Regions from separate parts of the Romboutsia sp. Marseille-P6047 genome, predicted to be linked through region 2. Evidence: riboswitches for the same ligand, from Rfam matches in the RefSeq annotation. Region 2 holds a riboswitch; each other region holds the start of a gene.
The links. Region 2 has a riboswitch for cyclic di-GMP ahead of EIH23_RS04895 (NPCBM/NEW2 domain-containing protein). Riboswitches for the same ligand answer to the same signal wherever they lie in the genome.
Positions count from the first base shown of each region.

Region 1: linked by a shared signal. The riboswitch ahead of EIH23_RS12565 (GspE/PulE family protein) and the one ahead of EIH23_RS04895 (NPCBM/NEW2 domain-containing protein) in region 2 are both predicted to bind cyclic di-GMP.
Region 3: linked by a shared signal. The riboswitch ahead of EIH23_RS05090 (pectinesterase family protein) and the one ahead of EIH23_RS04895 (NPCBM/NEW2 domain-containing protein) in region 2 are both predicted to bind cyclic di-GMP.

Region 1 is NZ_UWOT01000013.1:64,198-70,192, reverse strand. It holds gene purR (pur operon repressor) at 1-207, shown strand, start outside; gene spoVG (septation regulator SpoVG) at 343-621, shown strand; gene glmU (bifunctional UDP-N-acetylglucosamine diphosphorylase/glucosamine-1-phosphate N-acetyltransferase GlmU) at 826-2,199, shown strand; gene EIH23_RS12570 (ribose-phosphate diphosphokinase) at 2,290-3,240, shown strand; cyclic di-GMP riboswitch class II at 3,394-3,478, shown strand; gene EIH23_RS12565 (GspE/PulE family protein) at 3,628-5,319, shown strand; gene EIH23_RS12560 (type II secretion system F family protein) at 5,337-5,995, shown strand, end outside.
Region 2 is NZ_UWOT01000003.1:262,467-268,461, forward strand. It holds gene EIH23_RS04875 (LacI family DNA-binding transcriptional regulator) at 1-1,005, shown strand, start outside; gene EIH23_RS04880 (helix-turn-helix domain-containing protein) at 1,197-1,397, shown strand; gene EIH23_RS04885 (hypothetical protein) at 1,418-1,639, shown strand; gene EIH23_RS16230 (hypothetical protein) at 1,998-2,153, shown strand; gene EIH23_RS04890 (VapE domain-containing protein) at 2,201-2,869, shown strand; cyclic di-GMP riboswitch class I at 3,229-3,314, shown strand; gene EIH23_RS04895 (NPCBM/NEW2 domain-containing protein) at 3,444-5,995, shown strand, end outside.
Region 3 is NZ_UWOT01000004.1:19,966-25,960, forward strand. It holds gene EIH23_RS05090 (pectinesterase family protein) at 1-2,653, opposite strand, end outside; cyclic di-GMP riboswitch class II at 2,726-2,809, opposite strand; cyclic di-GMP riboswitch class II at 2,898-2,981, opposite strand; tRNA gene EIH23_RS05095 (tRNA-Thr) at 3,117-3,191, opposite strand; rRNA gene EIH23_RS05100 (23S ribosomal RNA) at 3,273-5,995, opposite strand, start outside.

The DNA.
Region 1 (5,995 bases), on a different contig from region 2:
ATAGGTTCAGGAGTATTTATATCAACTACTACACCAGAAGATAAGATGGTAGGGGATTACATATCTTTAATCCAATTAGATGTAGATGGAGATAAAATAACTGTAGAACCAAATTTAAAAACTTTCAAAGATGAATATAGAAATATAGATATAGAAGAATTAGAGGGTAACATCGAAGAAGGCGAAAGCTTTTTAGATGAAGAATAATAAATATTTAAGATTTTGCAGAAATATTTAAAAAAATAAAGAAGGAAATTTTTACATAATATAGAATTACTAGTAAGAAAGATAATTTATAAATGTAAAATAATTTTGTCAAAATTAAAAGGGGGATATTGAGGTATGAACATTACTGACGTAAGAGTAAGAAAAATAACTGATGAGGGGAAAATGAAGTGTATAGTTTCTATAACTTTCGATAATTTATTTGTTGTTCATGATATAAAAGTTATCGAAGGTCACAACGGGTTATTCATAGCAATGCCAAGTAGAAAAGTTGGAGAAGGAAACTTTAGAGATATAGCTCATCCAATAAATGCTGAAATGAGACAAGTTTTAGAAGAAGCAGTACTTAAAGCTTACCATGAAGCAGTTGCTCAATTAGAAGTAGCAGCAGAATAATAAACAAATAACTTAATGTATTATTAAAATAGTATGAAAGAGCCGAACAATTCGGTTCTTTTTTATTGGAAAAAACACTTAAATGCTATACTTTTAACATAAAAAGTGGTATATTAATTAGAGAAAAAGTGAAATTGTATACAAAACAAGAACATAAGATATAAAGATAGATAGATTAATTTTAATATAAAAGGAGCCGAGCTTATGAATTTTAAAGCTATAATTCTTGCTGCAGGAAAAGGGACTAGAATGAAGTCTAAATATCCTAAGGTAATACATAAAGTATGTGGAAAAGAAATGGTAAACCACGTTATAAATGTTTCTAAAAAATCAGGAGTAAATGACATAGTTGCTATCTTAGGTCACGAAAGTGAAGTTGTAAAAGAAAGATTACCAAAAGATACTATGATAGCAATGCAAACAGAGCAACTAGGTACTGGACATGCTGTTAAGATGGCTAAAGAATATATAAAAGATGAAGATACTATAGTAGTTTTATGTGGAGATACTCCACTAATAAAGGAAGATACATTAAATAGATTATTCTCATATCACTTAGAAAATGGATATCATGCAACAGTTTTAACAACTAAGGTAGACAATCCAACTGGGTATGGAAGAATAATAAGAGATAGCAATGAAGATTTATTAAAAATAGTAGAACAAAAAGATGCTAATGAAGATGAAAAAGCAGTTAATGAAATAAATTCAGGAATCTACTGCTTCAATGGAAAATCTTTAAGAGAAGCTTTAGATTTAATAGATAATAATAATGCTCAAGGCGAATACTACTTAACAGATACAATATATATAATGAGAGATAAAGGTCAAAAAGTAGGAGCTTACAATGGTTCTACAATAGAAGAACTTATGGGAGTAAACTCTAGAGTTGAATTATCAAAAGCAGAAGCAATAATGAGAAAAAGAATAAATGAAGCTCATATGGTTAATGGTGTAACTATAATAGATACTAACTCTACATACATAGAGTCTGATGTAGAAATAGGAAATGACACTATTATTTATCCAGGGGTAATGTTAAAAGGAAACACTAAAATAGGATGCAACTGTACAATAGAGATGAATTCATCTATAGAAAATTCAACAATTGGAGATAATACAGAAGTAAAAAACTCAACAATAGTTGATAGTATAGTTGGAGAAAATACAACAGTTGGACCATATGCTTATCTTAGACCAAAGAGTAATATAGGGAACCATGTAAAAATAGGTGATTTCGTAGAAGTGAAAAATGCTACTATAGAAGATCACTCAAAGGCTTCACATTTATCTTACATAGGAGATGCACATGTAGGTAAAAATGTAAATATAGGATGTGGAGTAGTATTTGTTAACTATGATGGGAAAAATAAATTTAAATCTGTAGTAAAAGATGGAGCATTTGTTGGTTCAAATTCAAACTTAGTAGCTCCAGTAACAGTTGAAGAAGATGGTTACATAGCTACAGGTTCAACAATAACTAATGATGTGCCAAATGGAGCTTTAGCAATTGCAAGAGAAAGACAAGTTGTTAAAGAAGGTTGGGTAGAAAAGAAAAGAGCTAGAGACAACAAATAAGTTTGATTATTATTTTTAGTTTAGTCTAAAAATTTTAAATATAAATACACAATATATATCAATAGTTTAAATTTTTCGGGAGGATAGGCAATGAATACTAGCGGAAGTGAAATTAAAATAATTTCAGGAAACTCGTCTAAAGAGTTAGCACAAAAGATAGCTGATTATATAGGAGTACCTGTATCAGACTGTCAAGTAGGAACATTCAGTGATGGAGAAATATCTGTAAACATGAATGAGACGGTGAGAGGATGCGATGTTTTCGTAGTTCAATCAACTAACAGTCCAGTTAATGACAACTTAATGGAATTATTAATAATGATAGATGCGCTTAGAAGAGCATCAGCAGGTAGAATAACAGCAGTAATCCCTTACTACGGATATGCAAGACAAGATAGAAAAGCGAAATCTAGAGATCCAATCACAGCTAAGTTAGTTGCGAACTTAATAACAGCTGCAGGTGCAGATAGAGTATTAACAATGGATTTACATGCAGCACAGATACAAGGATACTTTGATATACCACTAGATCACTTATTAGGTGGAAGCATATTAGCTAACTACTTTAATGAGAAGAAAATAGAAGATTTAGTAGTAGTTTCACCTGATTTAGGAAGTGTTACAAGATCTAGAAAATTTGCAACAACATTAGACGGAGATGTTCCATTAGCTATAATCGATAAGAGAAGACCAAAGGCTAATGTCTGTGAAGTTATGAATATAATAGGAGATATTAAAGGAAAGAATGTTATCCTGTTAGATGATATGATAGATACAGCTGGAACAATAACTAATGCAGCTAATGCTCTTAAAGAATTTGGAGCGAAAGATATATATGCTTGTTGTACTCACGGAGTATTATCAGGACCGGCTATAGAAAGAATAGAAAATTCTGCTATAAGTGAGTTAATAGTATTAGATACTATACAACTTCCTGAAGAAAAGAAAATAGATAAGATAAAAGAACTTACTGTAGCTCCTTTATTTGGAGATGCTATAAAGAAGATATTCTCTAACGAATCTATAAGTGTTTTATTTTAATTAAATTAAAAAAGGCTTGTATCCAAAGTTATTTTGGAGCGAGTCTTTTTTTATATAAATTATTATTTAGAATTTAGTAATATTTATACTAAAGTATAAATATGTATTGTTAAAAAGTGGAAAATGGTATATATTTTTTATAGAAAGAAGTTAATAAAAAGTAGAAATCAAAGAAGTATATCTTATATATGGGCACTTTAGGTATACTGAGATAGTAGTGCAACCGGCTATATTATAACAAATTTTGTTTTGATTATAATATGGCCTTTTTTATTACATAAATAGATAGACATAGGGAAAAAATGGTATAATGTATCATGCAAAAGAATAATTTTAATGGTACGAAAGTAGTATATAAATATAGTATTTTACAAAAGAGGTGAATATATGGTTAGTTACACTAAAAGGCGTTTAGGTGATATTTTAGTAGAAGCAGAAAAGATAACATCATATCAACTAGCTCAAGTTTTAAAAGCTCAAAAAACTATGGGTAAAAAATTAGGTGAGATTATAGTCGAGCTTAATATATTAGAAGAAAAAGATATTATTGATGCTATAGAGAAACAAACAGGTATAAAAAAAGTTAATTTGAATGAGATAGAATTTGATAAAAGGGTTATTAAGTTACTTTCTCAAGGATTATGTGAAAAATATACATTAATCCCTTTTGGGATTGAAGAAAATAAATTAAAAATTGCTTTTTCAGATCCACTTAATATATATGCAGTAGATGACATATCTATATCTACAGGATTTGAAGTTGAATCATATATAAGTGATAAAGCGAGTATAAGCAAATTTATTCAAGTTCACTATAGTTCAGAAAAAATGAACTTAGCAGCAGAAGAATTATCAAGAGAAAGTTTAGAATCACAATATATATCTATTAATGTAGAAGATTTAGATGATGTAAAAAGTGCTCCGGCTGTAAAAATGGTAGAGTACTTATTTGCCAATGCAGTTGAAATGAGAGCTTCAGATATACATATTGAACCTTTTGAAAATGAAATAAGAATAAGATATAGAATTGATGGTCAGTTACGTAATATAAATACACTTCCAAAAGAAAGTTTAGGTCCATTAGTTACTAGAATTAAAATATTATCAAATTTAAACATAACTGAAAAAAGAATACCTCAAGATGGTAGAGTAATAGCCAAAATATCTGGAAAAAAGGTTGATTTAAGAATATCTATACTTCCAGTTGTAAATGGAGAAAAAGTAGTTATAAGGGTATTAGATAGAAGTAATTTTAAGGTGGGAAAAGAATACCTAGGAATGGATGATGAAAATATTAAAAGATTAGAGAGAATTATATCAAGTCCGCATGGAATTGTATTAGTTACAGGTCCGACTGGAAGTGGTAAATCTACTACATTATACACTATTTTAAGTGAATTAAATTCATCAGAAGTAAATATTGTTACAATAGAGGACCCTGTAGAGTATACATTAAATGGAATAAATCAAGTAAATGTAAATAATAAAACAAACCTTACTTTTGCTAGTGGATTAAGAAGTATATTAAGACAAGATCCAGATATAGTTATGATAGGGGAAATAAGAGATGAGGAAACAGCTCAAGTTGCAACAAAAGCGGCCATAACAGGACATTTAGTTTTAAGCACATTGCATACTAATGATGCGCCATCTACAATAACTAGATTAATTGATATGAATATAGAACCATACTTAGTATCTACAGCTATTTCTGGGGTAATTGCTCAAAGACTTGTAAAAAAGATATGCCCGCATTGTAAATCACAATATAGTTCAACTACATATGAAAAAAGAATACTAGGTAAGAATGATGATGAGGAACTTTTACTATATAGAGGATTAGGTTGTGGAAATTGCAATTATACAGGATATCTAGGGAGAACTGGTATTTATGAAATTATGGAGATATCAAGAGAACATAGAGATTATATAAATATAAGTAGAGATCCAAATGGTCTTAAAGATATAGCAATTAAAAATGGCATGGAGACATTGGAAGAGAATTGTAAAAAACTAGTTCTTAATGGAATAACAACAGTTAATGAACTTGCTTCGATAACTATGATAAAAAATATATAAGAAAGGGATGATATAAAGTGCCTAAATTTGAATATAGAGCTATAAGCCCTTCAGGAGAAAAGATAACTGGTATACATGAATCAAAATCTAAATTTGAAGTAACGGATATGTTGCGTTCGAATGGGTATTACCCACTAAAAATAGAAGAAAAAATAGAAAGTAAAAATATAGAGATAAATATCTTTCAAAAAATAACTATAAAAGATATAGCTATATTTTGTAGACAGTTTTATACAATGTTAGATGCTGGATTAACAGTAAACTCTGCATTAGAAATATTAGCTCAACAAACTACAAATAAAAAACTTAAAGATATTATAAAAATCGTAGAAGATGATGTTAAGAGGGGGGAAACATTGTCATATGCAATGGGAAAACATTTAGATGCATTTCCAAATTTATTAATAAATATGATTGAAGTTGGCGAAGAAAGTGGAAATCTAGATACAATAATGCTTCGAATGTCAGACCAATATGAAAAAGATAATAAAATAAATAATAAAGTTAGGGTAGCTATGATATATCCAGCAATACTAGCTATAGTGGCAGCATTAGTAGTAGCTATATTAATGATATTTGTAATGCCTTCATTTATTGAAACATTTGAATCTATGGGTACAGAATTACCAGCAATAACAAAATTATTAATGTCTATAAGTGGATTTATAAGTAGTAA
Region 2 (5,995 bases):
CGGAAAAAATTAACAATAAAAGATATAGCATTAAAAGCTAATACATCAAAAACAACTGTATCCTTCTATTTAAATGGGCGATTTGAGAAAATGTCTGATGATACCAGAAAAAGGATTGAGCAAGTAATTGAAGAAACCAATTATAGTCCTAACATAATGGCACAGAGCCTAAAATCAAAAAAGTCACGTTTAATAGGGGTTATTATTGCAGATATAACAAATCCATTTAGTAATAATATAGTAAAAGGAATAGATGATATAGCACGAAAAGAAGGTTATCAAATTATAGTTGGAAATAGTAATTTTGAATATATAAATGAAAAAAAATATGTTGCAAGAATGCTAGATATGGGGGTTGATGGATTTATAGTACAGCCTACAGCTGAATTTGATAAACTTGTTACATATATTGAGAGAATGGGGAAAAAAATAGTTTGTGTAGATCGTGTCAGTCCTAATTTTAAAGGTAAGTGCGTAAAAACTAATAATTATGATATTACTTTTAAAGCTATAAATCAACTTTACAATAAAGGATATGAAGAGTTTATATTTATATCTGAAGATTTAGATACAGCTATTACTAGAATAGAGAGAAAAAACGGGTTTGTGGATGCTATAGAGTCAATAGGTGTTAATAGCCATATAGTTAAGGTGGAAAGTCAATTATCTTATACAGATTTAAGTAAAGAGTTAATGAAGTATATAAATATAAGTAAAAAAGTAGCAATATTTGCTGCACATGGTAAAGTACTACAAAAAGTATTTAGAGCTGCAAAACATATAGGATGGGATGTACCAAATCAAGTTGGTATAATTGGATTTGATAACTGGAATTGGACAATTTATGCATCACCTTCAGTAACAACCATTGATCAGCCAACTTATCAAGAAGGGAAACATGCTACAAAATTACTTATAGATATGATAGAAAATAGAGAAAGTGTTTTAGATTCTGTAATATTTGACTGTAGCATAAGTTGGAAAGAGTCAACAGATTTACCTTAAATCCCAGTATTTTTATTCAAGATAAATATAGAAAAATATTAGATTAACTTATTAAGATGCCTATAATGCTACTTCAGCATGATAGGCATTTTTTATTACATAAATTCCTAACATAGATTATAAGTATATGCAAAAAATCTTTGATACTATATACTCATAAAACAAAATCAAACAAAACAGGAGGAAATAAAATGAATTATAAAATCAACACCAAACTAATACAAACAAAAATGCTACAAAAAGGATATTCATTAACAAAACTAGCATCAATATCAAAAATCTCAACATCGACATTATCAAGAATAATAAATAGCCAAGGAACACCAAGACAAGAAACTATCTATAAAATAGCTAAGGCATTAGAACTAGAAATATCAGAAATTATACTATAAAAATAACCACAGGGGGAAACATGTATAACGAATATATTGAAAGTATAAACAACCTAAAAAACTTAGAAACAATAATAAACTTTATACAAAAAGTAGAAAGCATTCCATTTAGACAAGTTCTAAAAAAAGCATATGAAATATTAGGAATACCAATAAATTTACCAAATCTAAATAAAAAATCTAATCATAAAGTAAATAAAAATAATGCAGTTCAGTTTTATAATAATCAAGCAAAGCCATAAAAGAATGTGACATAGAGAAAGATTTTGAACTAACTTGTAAAAGTGATGAAGAAGAAAATAAAAGTTACTTTATCAACTACCCATATATAGATGAAAAAAACGTACCACTAAAAATAAGGGAAAATGTGAATGAAATTTTAAAAGCAAATAATATAACAGCATCCTATAATGACATTACAAAAGATGTAGAAATAGAAGGACTAGACTAACTAATTTAGATAATCAACTAGTAGATATCCATTCGATATGTATTAAATATGGATTTAAGCTACCATTTGCTACTATTGATAAATTTGTAAATCGTATAGGAGAAGCAAGTCCTAAAAATCCTGTAATAGATTATCTAAGAGAGTGTTATATGGAGTTTGATGGTAATTATAAATATATACAAAAATTATGTGATCCTATTATAACACCAGAAGATTTTAATCCTAAGTTAAAGAAAATACTTATCACCAAATGGTTGTTAAATACAGCTATGATACCTTTTAATGAAGGAAATTTAAATATATAAGGAATACTTATACTGCAAGGCAGACAAGGCCTTGGAAAACCAGATTAATAAAAAAGCTTATACCAATATATGCAAAAACAGGTCTGGAATTATACCATAGTGATAAAGATAAGGTTTATCAATGTATCAAATATTGGGTATCTGAATTAGGTGAGCTAGATGCAACATTGAAACGCGATTTATCAAAACTTAAAGCATTTACTACAGAGCAAAATGATGAATTTAGAAGACCTTATGCTATTAAAACTGTAATCTATCCAAGGAAAACTTCTTTTTATGCAACTGTTAATAATGATGATTTTCTAAAGGATGAAACAGGAAATAGAAGGTACTTGATAATTCCTGTTAAAGAAATAGATTTTAACATAATTGATAATTTAGATATAGAAAGTCTATGGGGAGAGGTAATGCATGTTAAGGAAGAAAATAAAGTTAAACATTATTTAGAATCAGAGGAACTAGAGTTACTCAACAATAGTAACGAAGAATTTAAAATATATAACTCGGTTGAAATTTCTATAGATAGGGAATTTAATTGGGAGATTGATAAATCTCATTGGAAGTTTAAACCTAGTATGGAAATAGCAAGTATATTAAATGTAAATTCTACAAAAGGAATAAAAACTTGTTTGTTAAGTAAAGGTGCAAAATATACAAAAAGGGGAACTAAAAGAGGATATGTAACACCACCGTATAAGGTACCTATTAATTTTTAATGTACTATTTTATGTTTTAGTGTTCTATAAATTGGATAGAGTTAGAAACTTTATGAACATTAAGACCTTAAAATTAAAAAGGACAGTTTAAACTTAGTAAGTGTTCTATTGTAGAAGCTAGTGAAATCAAGATATTTAGTAGTTAAGTACATCAAGCTCACTACTGTAAATTAAAAAAATTAAAGGTATAAAATATTAAAGAATACTAAGTTAAAAAAATCTAGTGTATAACTGTCTTATGTCAAAAATTCAATAAATTGCTTACGATAAAATAATTAGGATATATACATTTATAATCTTAGCATAAATAATACGACAGTAATTGACATTGTATAGAAAATAATGGTAAAATACTGAATGAATTTAATAGGTAAACCTAAGGAAACTTAGGGACACAAAGCTATAGGGACTAAGGTTTTCTTAACTATGTCAGCCAGTTGCCAAAGAGTACATTATACTTTTTGTTTTAAGCTTAGTATGAAATTATTAGGTCTATTTTAAGTTACTCTTTCTGAGTAACTTTTTTATTCTAACGTAATGTACTTCTGAGGGAAAATTATTCAGGAGGAGAAATATGCACAAAAGAAAAATAGCAGCATTAACTATGGCAGCAATCATTTCAAACTTTTCAGTAAGAACTGTAGGTGTTTTAGCACATGAATTGGGGGATAATAAGTTAGTCCCAAATATATCAGATCAAAATAATCAAGATATACAATCAAATCAAGCTAAAGTAAGTAAGTTTAACTTACTTAATAGTAGTTATTTAGAAGAATATAATAAATTTTTTAAATTAGACAACTCTAAGATAAATTCAATAACTAATAATGGTGGAAACTATGAATCATCAGTAATATCTAAAGCTATAGATGGAGATTTTAGTACCCACTGGGAGACCGGTAATTTTAATAGTTCAAGTTTTGAAAATGAGGTAATACTTACACTAGATGAAGTTACAAGTTTAAATAGAATAGTATATGGAGCAAGACAGGATTCAGCTAAGGGGAAAGGTTTTGCTCAAGAGTTTGAAATATATTCTTCACTTACAGATGATGGTGATGATTTCACTTTAGTAAGTCATGGAAAGTATTCAGGATCTACTTCAGATATAGTTGAAATAAAATTTAATGAGGAGAAATTTAAAAGAATAAAATTTAAATTCAAAAAAGCTAACCAAGACTGGGCATCTGCTTCGGAATTTATGTTTTATAGAGAAGACTCATTATCAGATGTTATAAGTAACATGTTTACAGATGGTACAATGTCTGAATTAAAAGATGAATATAACAATATAGATGTAATAAATAATTTAGAAAAAGAGGTTAATAATCATCCTCTAAAAGATGAATTAATACATGATATAGATTTAGCAAAAGAAGTTTTACAAGGTGATAAAGACTATTCAGATAGAATTTTTACACTTACACAATATGGTAATACACATGCAAAAGCAAAAAATAATTTACAAATGTCTACTTTCGGTACAGACTTACAATCAACTGGTATAATAGCAAAACCAGGAGAAGAGTTTACAATATATGTTGAATCAGAAGAAGGATCACCATTACCATCAATTGCATTTACTCAACATGAAGGTTTCTACTCAAACTGGATAAGACAGTATCAATTAAAGCAAGGTAAAAATGTTATAACAGTACCAGAAATTTATAGTGATTCATGGAGTAATAAAACTGTAAAAGGTGGAGCAGTATACTTAGTGAATAAGTACACAAAAGAACAACAAGCAAAAGCTCCAGTGGTTCGTATTGAAGGTGGCGAAACTTTCCCATTATATAACTTAGGAGATGACAAAGAAGCATTCATAAAAGAATTAAAAGAATATAATGAAAAATTAGAAAAAGATCCTGAAAATACAGTAGATGTATTTGAATTTAACAGTACCAGATTGCTATACACAGGAACTGCATCAGCTGCATATAAGGTATATGTAGAAGAAGGTGTAGATATTGGTGAAAGTGTGGATAATCTAAATAGTCAAATTCAAGATGCATTTGAATTTTCTGGGTTAAAAGATGATGAAACAGATCCAACTAACGACTCTACAAATGTTAGAACAACCATAAGATTGATGCAACCTTATGGTTTAGCATATGCTTATGTTGACCATATTGGTATACAGAGAGGTTATGAACAATCGATGTTAAGAACTGATAGAGACAGTTTAAATTCTGTTTTATGGGCTACAGTACATGAAGCTGGTCACCAAATGGATATTAGTGCTAGGGAATGGCCTGAGGTTACAAATAACATGTGGGCAAATAGTGCTCATATAAAAAATGGAATGGGAGATAGGGTTTCTTACAGTGATTTATATAAATACCTAGCCCCAGAAGACTCATTAAAAGGATTTGATGATTTTGACTATTTCCAAAAATTAGGTATGTTTTGGCAATTACAATTAAAGAAAGATACTTATTGGGCAGAGTTAGAAACTTTATATAGAGAAAGAAAACCTAGACCAAGAAATGAACAAGAAAAGAAGGACATACTTGCAACTTATTCTTCAGAAGTTCTAGGTATTAACCTAACTTACTACTTTGAAAAATATGGATTTACGTTATCTGATAAGTGTAAGGAAAGTTTAAAACAACTACCAGAGTCAAAGGATAAAATATGGTACTTAAATAGTACTGTTATGGATTATGAAGGAAGTGGATTTGATGGTATTGATACAGGTTTAGATGTATCATTATTAAAATTAACTTCTGGAACAAAACTAAGCATGAGTATAAATGAAAATACGAAAGATGATTTACTTGGTTATGAAATACTAAGAAATGGAAAGGTAATCGCATTTACTACAAGAAGTACTTACATAGATAAAGATTCAACAGATGACAATAGCGAATATGAAGTAGTTCCTTATGCAAAAGATTTAACAATAGGAAACAAAGTTCAAATAAATTCATTAAAGCCAAGCATAAGTATTCAACAAGAGAAAGTAACTTTAAAAAGAGGAGAGAAATTTAACCCAAAAGATTATGTTAAAGGTTTTACCTATTTAGGTGAGGACATAACATCAAAATTAAAAGTTGAAAGCAATGTAAATACTGATAAAAACGGAGCTTATCAAGTTAAATACACATTAACCAATGAAGAAGTAAC
Region 3 (5,995 bases), on a different contig from region 2:
CATCTTTATCCCATGTATCTGCTGCTGTTATATATCCATTCTTTGGAGATAAGTTTCTATTTACTGATGCTATATCACAGTCATTAAATACTGCTTGTGCACGTCCAAATATAAAGTCAACATCACCTTCTATATAACATTTATAGTAATATTGTCTTGCTGGCGAAGAACTACTTGCATCTGCTAATAGTGTATCTTGATTTCCTATAAATCTACAGTTTATAAATATACTTTGATCAGCTTGGTTATTTAATGCTACTGCTTGATCACCTTCTACTATTTGCTTTTCTTCGTAAGCATTTTCTATTGTAATGTTTTCAGCTATAAATCCAACAGCTTTTGATTTTATAGTTACACTAGCACTTTTACTTGTTCCATATTTTTCTCCTGTTTCAGGATTTATTGTTCCATTTGAAGCATCGTAAGTCCATATAGTCTTTTGGCTATCTTCGCCTATTATACTTATATATGGTGATTGTACTATTGTTTTTTCTTTATATACGCCATTTTTTACAAATATGTTTACACGTTCTGTATTTTTAGTTGGTACAGAGTTTACTGCTTCTGTTATTGTGCTATATGTTTTTATTCCATCAACTTCTCTTCCTTCAACACCATTGTATGTTGAATCAACGATTATATCATAGTTACCATTGTTTAAATATACTATGTTATAAGTTTTTACTGTTGTTTTTCCATCTTCTGTTGTATGGTAAATTTCTATTATGTTTCTTCCTAAGTCTAATGTTAAGTTTTTAGTAAATACTTCATCTTTTGATTTTTCTATAGCATTTACTTTTATTTTATCATTTTGCTTTATTGTTATCTTTCCATCTTTATCAACTGAACCTTTTAATGTTATTACAGGATTTGATACTGTATCATTTGGTTCTTCTATCATGTTGAAATTAGCGGCATTATCTTCATATTGTATATTGTCTGGATTACTATTGTTTGGTACTGCTACTACTTCTTTTGAGTCGTATGCATTTCCATTTTCATTTTTTGCCATTATCTTATAGTAATATGTTTGGAAGTTTACTACTTCTAAATCTTCATATGTTGTTTTAGAAGAATCAACTTCTGCTATTTCTTTATATTCTCCATTTTTTTCTGTTGATCTTTTTATTACATATGAAGTAGCATCTTTTACTTCATCCCAGCTTAAAGTTACTTTAAAATCTTTAGCCTCAGCTTTTACATTTTCTACTGTATCAACTGGCATTTTTTCTATTGTTGAATCATAGTAAAGTTTATCTTCATTTTCTATTCTTACATTGTCAAAAGTAGCAACTGCTGGAGTTTCACTTCCTCCGTTACTTACTACAAATCCTACATACCAAGTGTTACTTTCATTTACAACAGTTTGAGTTTTTACTATTGTTTTATCGGTTGGGAATGTTGGGTCTTTAGATATATAAGCTTTAAATTGAGTTTTATTTCTTTCTATTTTTATATATTGATTTTTAGAATCTGCATTTAATTCACCTATTTGAGCTGCACCTGATTTTGCTGATGCATTATCTCTATAAGCATATCTATATTGATTTTTACTTGGTTCTACATATACGCCAAAGTAGTCTGCATCATTAGTAGAATTATTATTACGTACAAATACACCTGCTTGACCATATTTTGCATTACTCATATCAAAGTCTACTAATCTAGCTACTATAGTAGCGTTACCTTCTACTTTGTAATTTATAAACTGATAGTTATCAGTTGATGATACATCTTTTCCTATATATGTACCTGATCCATTTACTGTGAATGATTTTGTATCTTTATCAAAATTAGCATATACATTTTCACTGTCATTCCCTATTGATGAATTATTAAATCCATCTGGTAATGTTCCCACACCATAGTTAGGAAGTTCAGGTGTTTCTGGTATTTCTGGTACTTCAGGTACTTCTGGAGTTTGTATATCTGTTGAAGTGTAAATAATTCCACTTTCATTTTTTATTGTTATATCATTAAAACTTGCAACTGCTGATGTTGTACTTCCTCCATTACTTACTACAAATCCTAAGTTCCATGTAGTAGATGATGAGTTTATACTTTGTCCACCAGATGCTATTATGTCATTAAAATCTTTGTCATTAGCTATATAATATTTAAAAGAAGTTTTATTCTTTTCAATTTTTATATATTTATTTTTAGATTCTTTTGTTAATCCTGATATAGCTGCTGCACCAGTTCCACCTGTAGAGTTATCTCTATAAGCATATCTATATTGATCTTTACTTGGTTCTACATATACACCAAAATAATCTGCATTGTCGCTAGTATTATTTTCACGCATAAATACTCCTGCTTGACCATATGGAGCATTACTCGTATTAAAGTTTTCTAATTTAGCTATAATTGTAGCATCACCATTAACTTGGTAACTTACAAATTGATAGCTATCAACTGATCCCTTATCTTTTCCTATTAGGTTACCTGAGCCTTGAATTTCTAATGTCTTACTAGTGTTGTCAAAAATTGCACTTCCATTACCGTAATTGTTACCTATAGCTACACTTGTAAATCCTTCTGGTAATACGTTTGTTTCTGCATTAACTATACCTAAATTTGGAACCATGTACCCTATTACCATGGCTATTGTAAGAACTATAGATAATACTTTCCTTTTTAGATTGTTTTTCATACTATTCTCCCTTCAAAAAAAGGCTATAGTTTAACTTATTTAGTTAGATTAAAATATCTAAACTAAGTTAAGTTAAAATATAGCCGGTTGCACTACTAGCTCCATATGATTTAAGTGCCCATTTACAAATCATACTTCTTAGCTTCTATAATTTTTTGTTTAAATAAAGGATATTAGTCTTTTTGCAATAAAAAAGACTATATCTGTTTATAAATCAATTAGTTTCATTTCTAAATGACTTATAATTAAACATAGCCGGTTGCACTAGTAACTCCATACGATTCAAGTGCCCATATATAAATCGTACTTCTTTGTCTCTATTTTTTTCAGACAAAATCATTGTCTTTTGTTATAATATCAAATTAATATGATAAAATCTACTATTTTCATTCGATTTATTTTTACATATTCTGTAAATTCGTTTTTGAACACAAAAAAAGACTAAGAATATCTTAGTCTTAAATGGAGCTGGTGATAGGAATCGAACCTACAACCTGCTGATTACAAGTCAGCTGCTCTACCGTTGAGCCACACCAGCAAATATAACATTTTAGGATTAAAGTATGATAATACTTTCAAAACTACATATCATTTACAATATTTATCATTTAAATTTATTTTGGTCAAGTCCTCGACCTATTAGTATCGATAAGCTAAATACATTACTGCACTTACACCTTCGACCTATCAACCAGGTAGTCTTCCTGGGGTCTTACCCTTACGGTGGGAAATCTTATCTTGAAGTCGGCTTCGCGCTTAGATGCTTTCAGCGCTTATCCATTCCGCACTTAGCTACCCAGCTATGCCCTTGGCAGAACAACTGGTACACCAGAGGTGCGTCCATCCCGGTCCTCTCGTACTAAGGACAGGTCTCCTCAAATTTCCTACGCCTGCGACGGATAGGGACCGAACTGTCTCACGACGTTCTGAACCCAGCTCGCGTACCACTTTAATGGGCGAACAGCCCAACCCTTGGGACCTACTACAGCCCCAGGATGTGATGAGCCGACATCGAGGTGCCAAACCTCCCCGTCGATGTGGACTCTTGGGGGAGATAAGCCTGTTATCCCCAGGGTAGCTTTTATCCGTTGAGCGATGGCCCTTCCATGCGGAACCACCGGATCACTAAGTCCGACTTTCGTCCTTGCTCGACCTGTATGTCTTGCAATCAAGCTCTCTTGTGCCTTTACACTCTACGTACGATTTCCGACCGTACTGAGAGAACCTTTGAGCGCCTCCGTTACTTTTTGGGAGGCGACCGCCCCAGTCAAACTGCCCACCTGACAGTGTCCCAAGACCAGATTCATGGCCTATGGTTAGAGTCCCAGTACTACAAGGGTGGTATCCCAAGGATGACTCCACGCAAACTGGCGTTCACGCTTCATAGTCTCCCACCTATCCTGTACATGTAGTACCAAGACCCAATGTCAAGCTACAGTAAAGCTCCATGGGGTCTTTCCGTCCTGTCGCAGGTAACCGGCATCTTCACCGGTATTACAATTTCACCCAGTCTGTTGTTGAGACAGTGCCCAAATCGTTACGCCTTTCGTGCGGGTCGGAACTTACCCGACAAGGAATTTCGCTACCTTAGGACCGTTATAGTTACGGCCGCCGTTTACTGGGGCTTAAGTTCACTGCTTCGATTGCTCTAACAGATCCCCTTAACCTTCCAGCACCGGGCAGGCGTCAGCTCCTATACATCGTCTTGCGACTTAGCAGAAACCTGTGTTTTTGGTAAACAGTCGCTTGGGCCTATTCTCTGCGGCCTGTCATAGACAGGCACCCCTTCTCCCGAAGTTACGGGGTCATTTTGCCGAGTTCCTTAACAACAGTTCTCTGGCTGGCCTTAGGATACTCTCCTCACCCACCTGTGTCGGTTTGCGGTACAGGCACCTTTAACCTCGATAGAGACTTTTCTCGACAGTGTGAAATCAGCTACTTCGCTACTAAATTTCGCTCCGCATCACATCCTAGCATTATTCCTACGGATTTGCCTGTAGGAACTGCCTCAATGCTTGCCCGTACATAACCAACAGTACGGTTAGCTTATCCTTCTGTGTCATCCCATTTCTCAAACGGTTATTGGTGGTACAGGAATATCAACCTGTTGTCCATCACCTACGCCTTTCGGCCTCGGCTTAGGTCCTGACTAACCCAGGGCGGACGAACCTTCCCCTGGAAACCTTGGGTTTACGGCCTGTGGGATTCTCACCCACATCTCGCTACTCATGCCAACATTCTCACTCGTATACTGTCCACATGTCCTTACGGTCATGCTTCAACCTGCATACGAAGCTCCCCTACCCATCATAATGATGCCGTAGCTTCGGTAGTACGTTTTAGCCCCGGAAATTTTCGGCGCAGGATCACTCGACCAGTGAGCTATTACGCACTCTTTAAATGAGTGGCTGCTTCTAAGCCAACATCCTGGTTGTCTGTGCAATCCCACATCCTTTACCACTTAACGTACATTTAGGGACCTTAGCTGACGATCTGGGCTGTTGCCCTTTTGACTATGAATCTTATCACCCACAGTCTGACTCCCAAGTATAAGAATACGGCATTCGGAGTTTGATAGTCTTCGGTAAGTGCAATACCCCCTAGGACATTCAGTGCTCTACCTCCGCTTCTCTCAACCTTGAGGCTAGCCCTAAAGCTATTTCGGGGAGAACCAGCTATCTCCGGGCTCGATTGGAATTTCACCGCTATCCACAAGTCATCCCCGAGCTTTTCAACGCTCGTGGGTTCGGTCCTCCACGAAATTTTACTTTCGCTTCAACCTGCTCATGGATAGGTCGCCCGGTTTCGGGTCTACGCCAAGTAACTTAAATCGCCCATTTAAGACTCGCTTTCGCTACGGCTCCACACCTTAAGTGCTTAACCTTGCTACTTAACGTAACTCGTTGGCCCGTTCTACAAAAAGTACGCGGTCACACAAGTAATGTGCTCCCACAGCTTGTAAGTACAGGGTTTCAGGTTCTATTTCACTCCCCTCCCGGGGTTCTTTTCACCTTTCCCTCACGGTACTATGCGCTATCGGTCACTAGGTAGTATTTAGGCTTGGAGGATGGTCCCTCCTGCTTCCCACAGGGTTTCACGTGTCCCGTGGTACTCTGGATCACATCTAAAGTCTTCTCGTTTCAGCTACGGGGCTATTACCCTTTATAGCGGAGCTTTCCAACTCTCTTCACTTACGATACCTCTTCGTTTATGACGTGTCCGCAACCCCAACAAAGCAAGCTTTATTGGTTTGGCCTGTTCCGCGTTCGCTCGCCGCTACTTACGGAATCGATTTTTCTTTCTCTTCCTCCAGGTACTTAGATGTTTCAGTTCCCCGGGTTC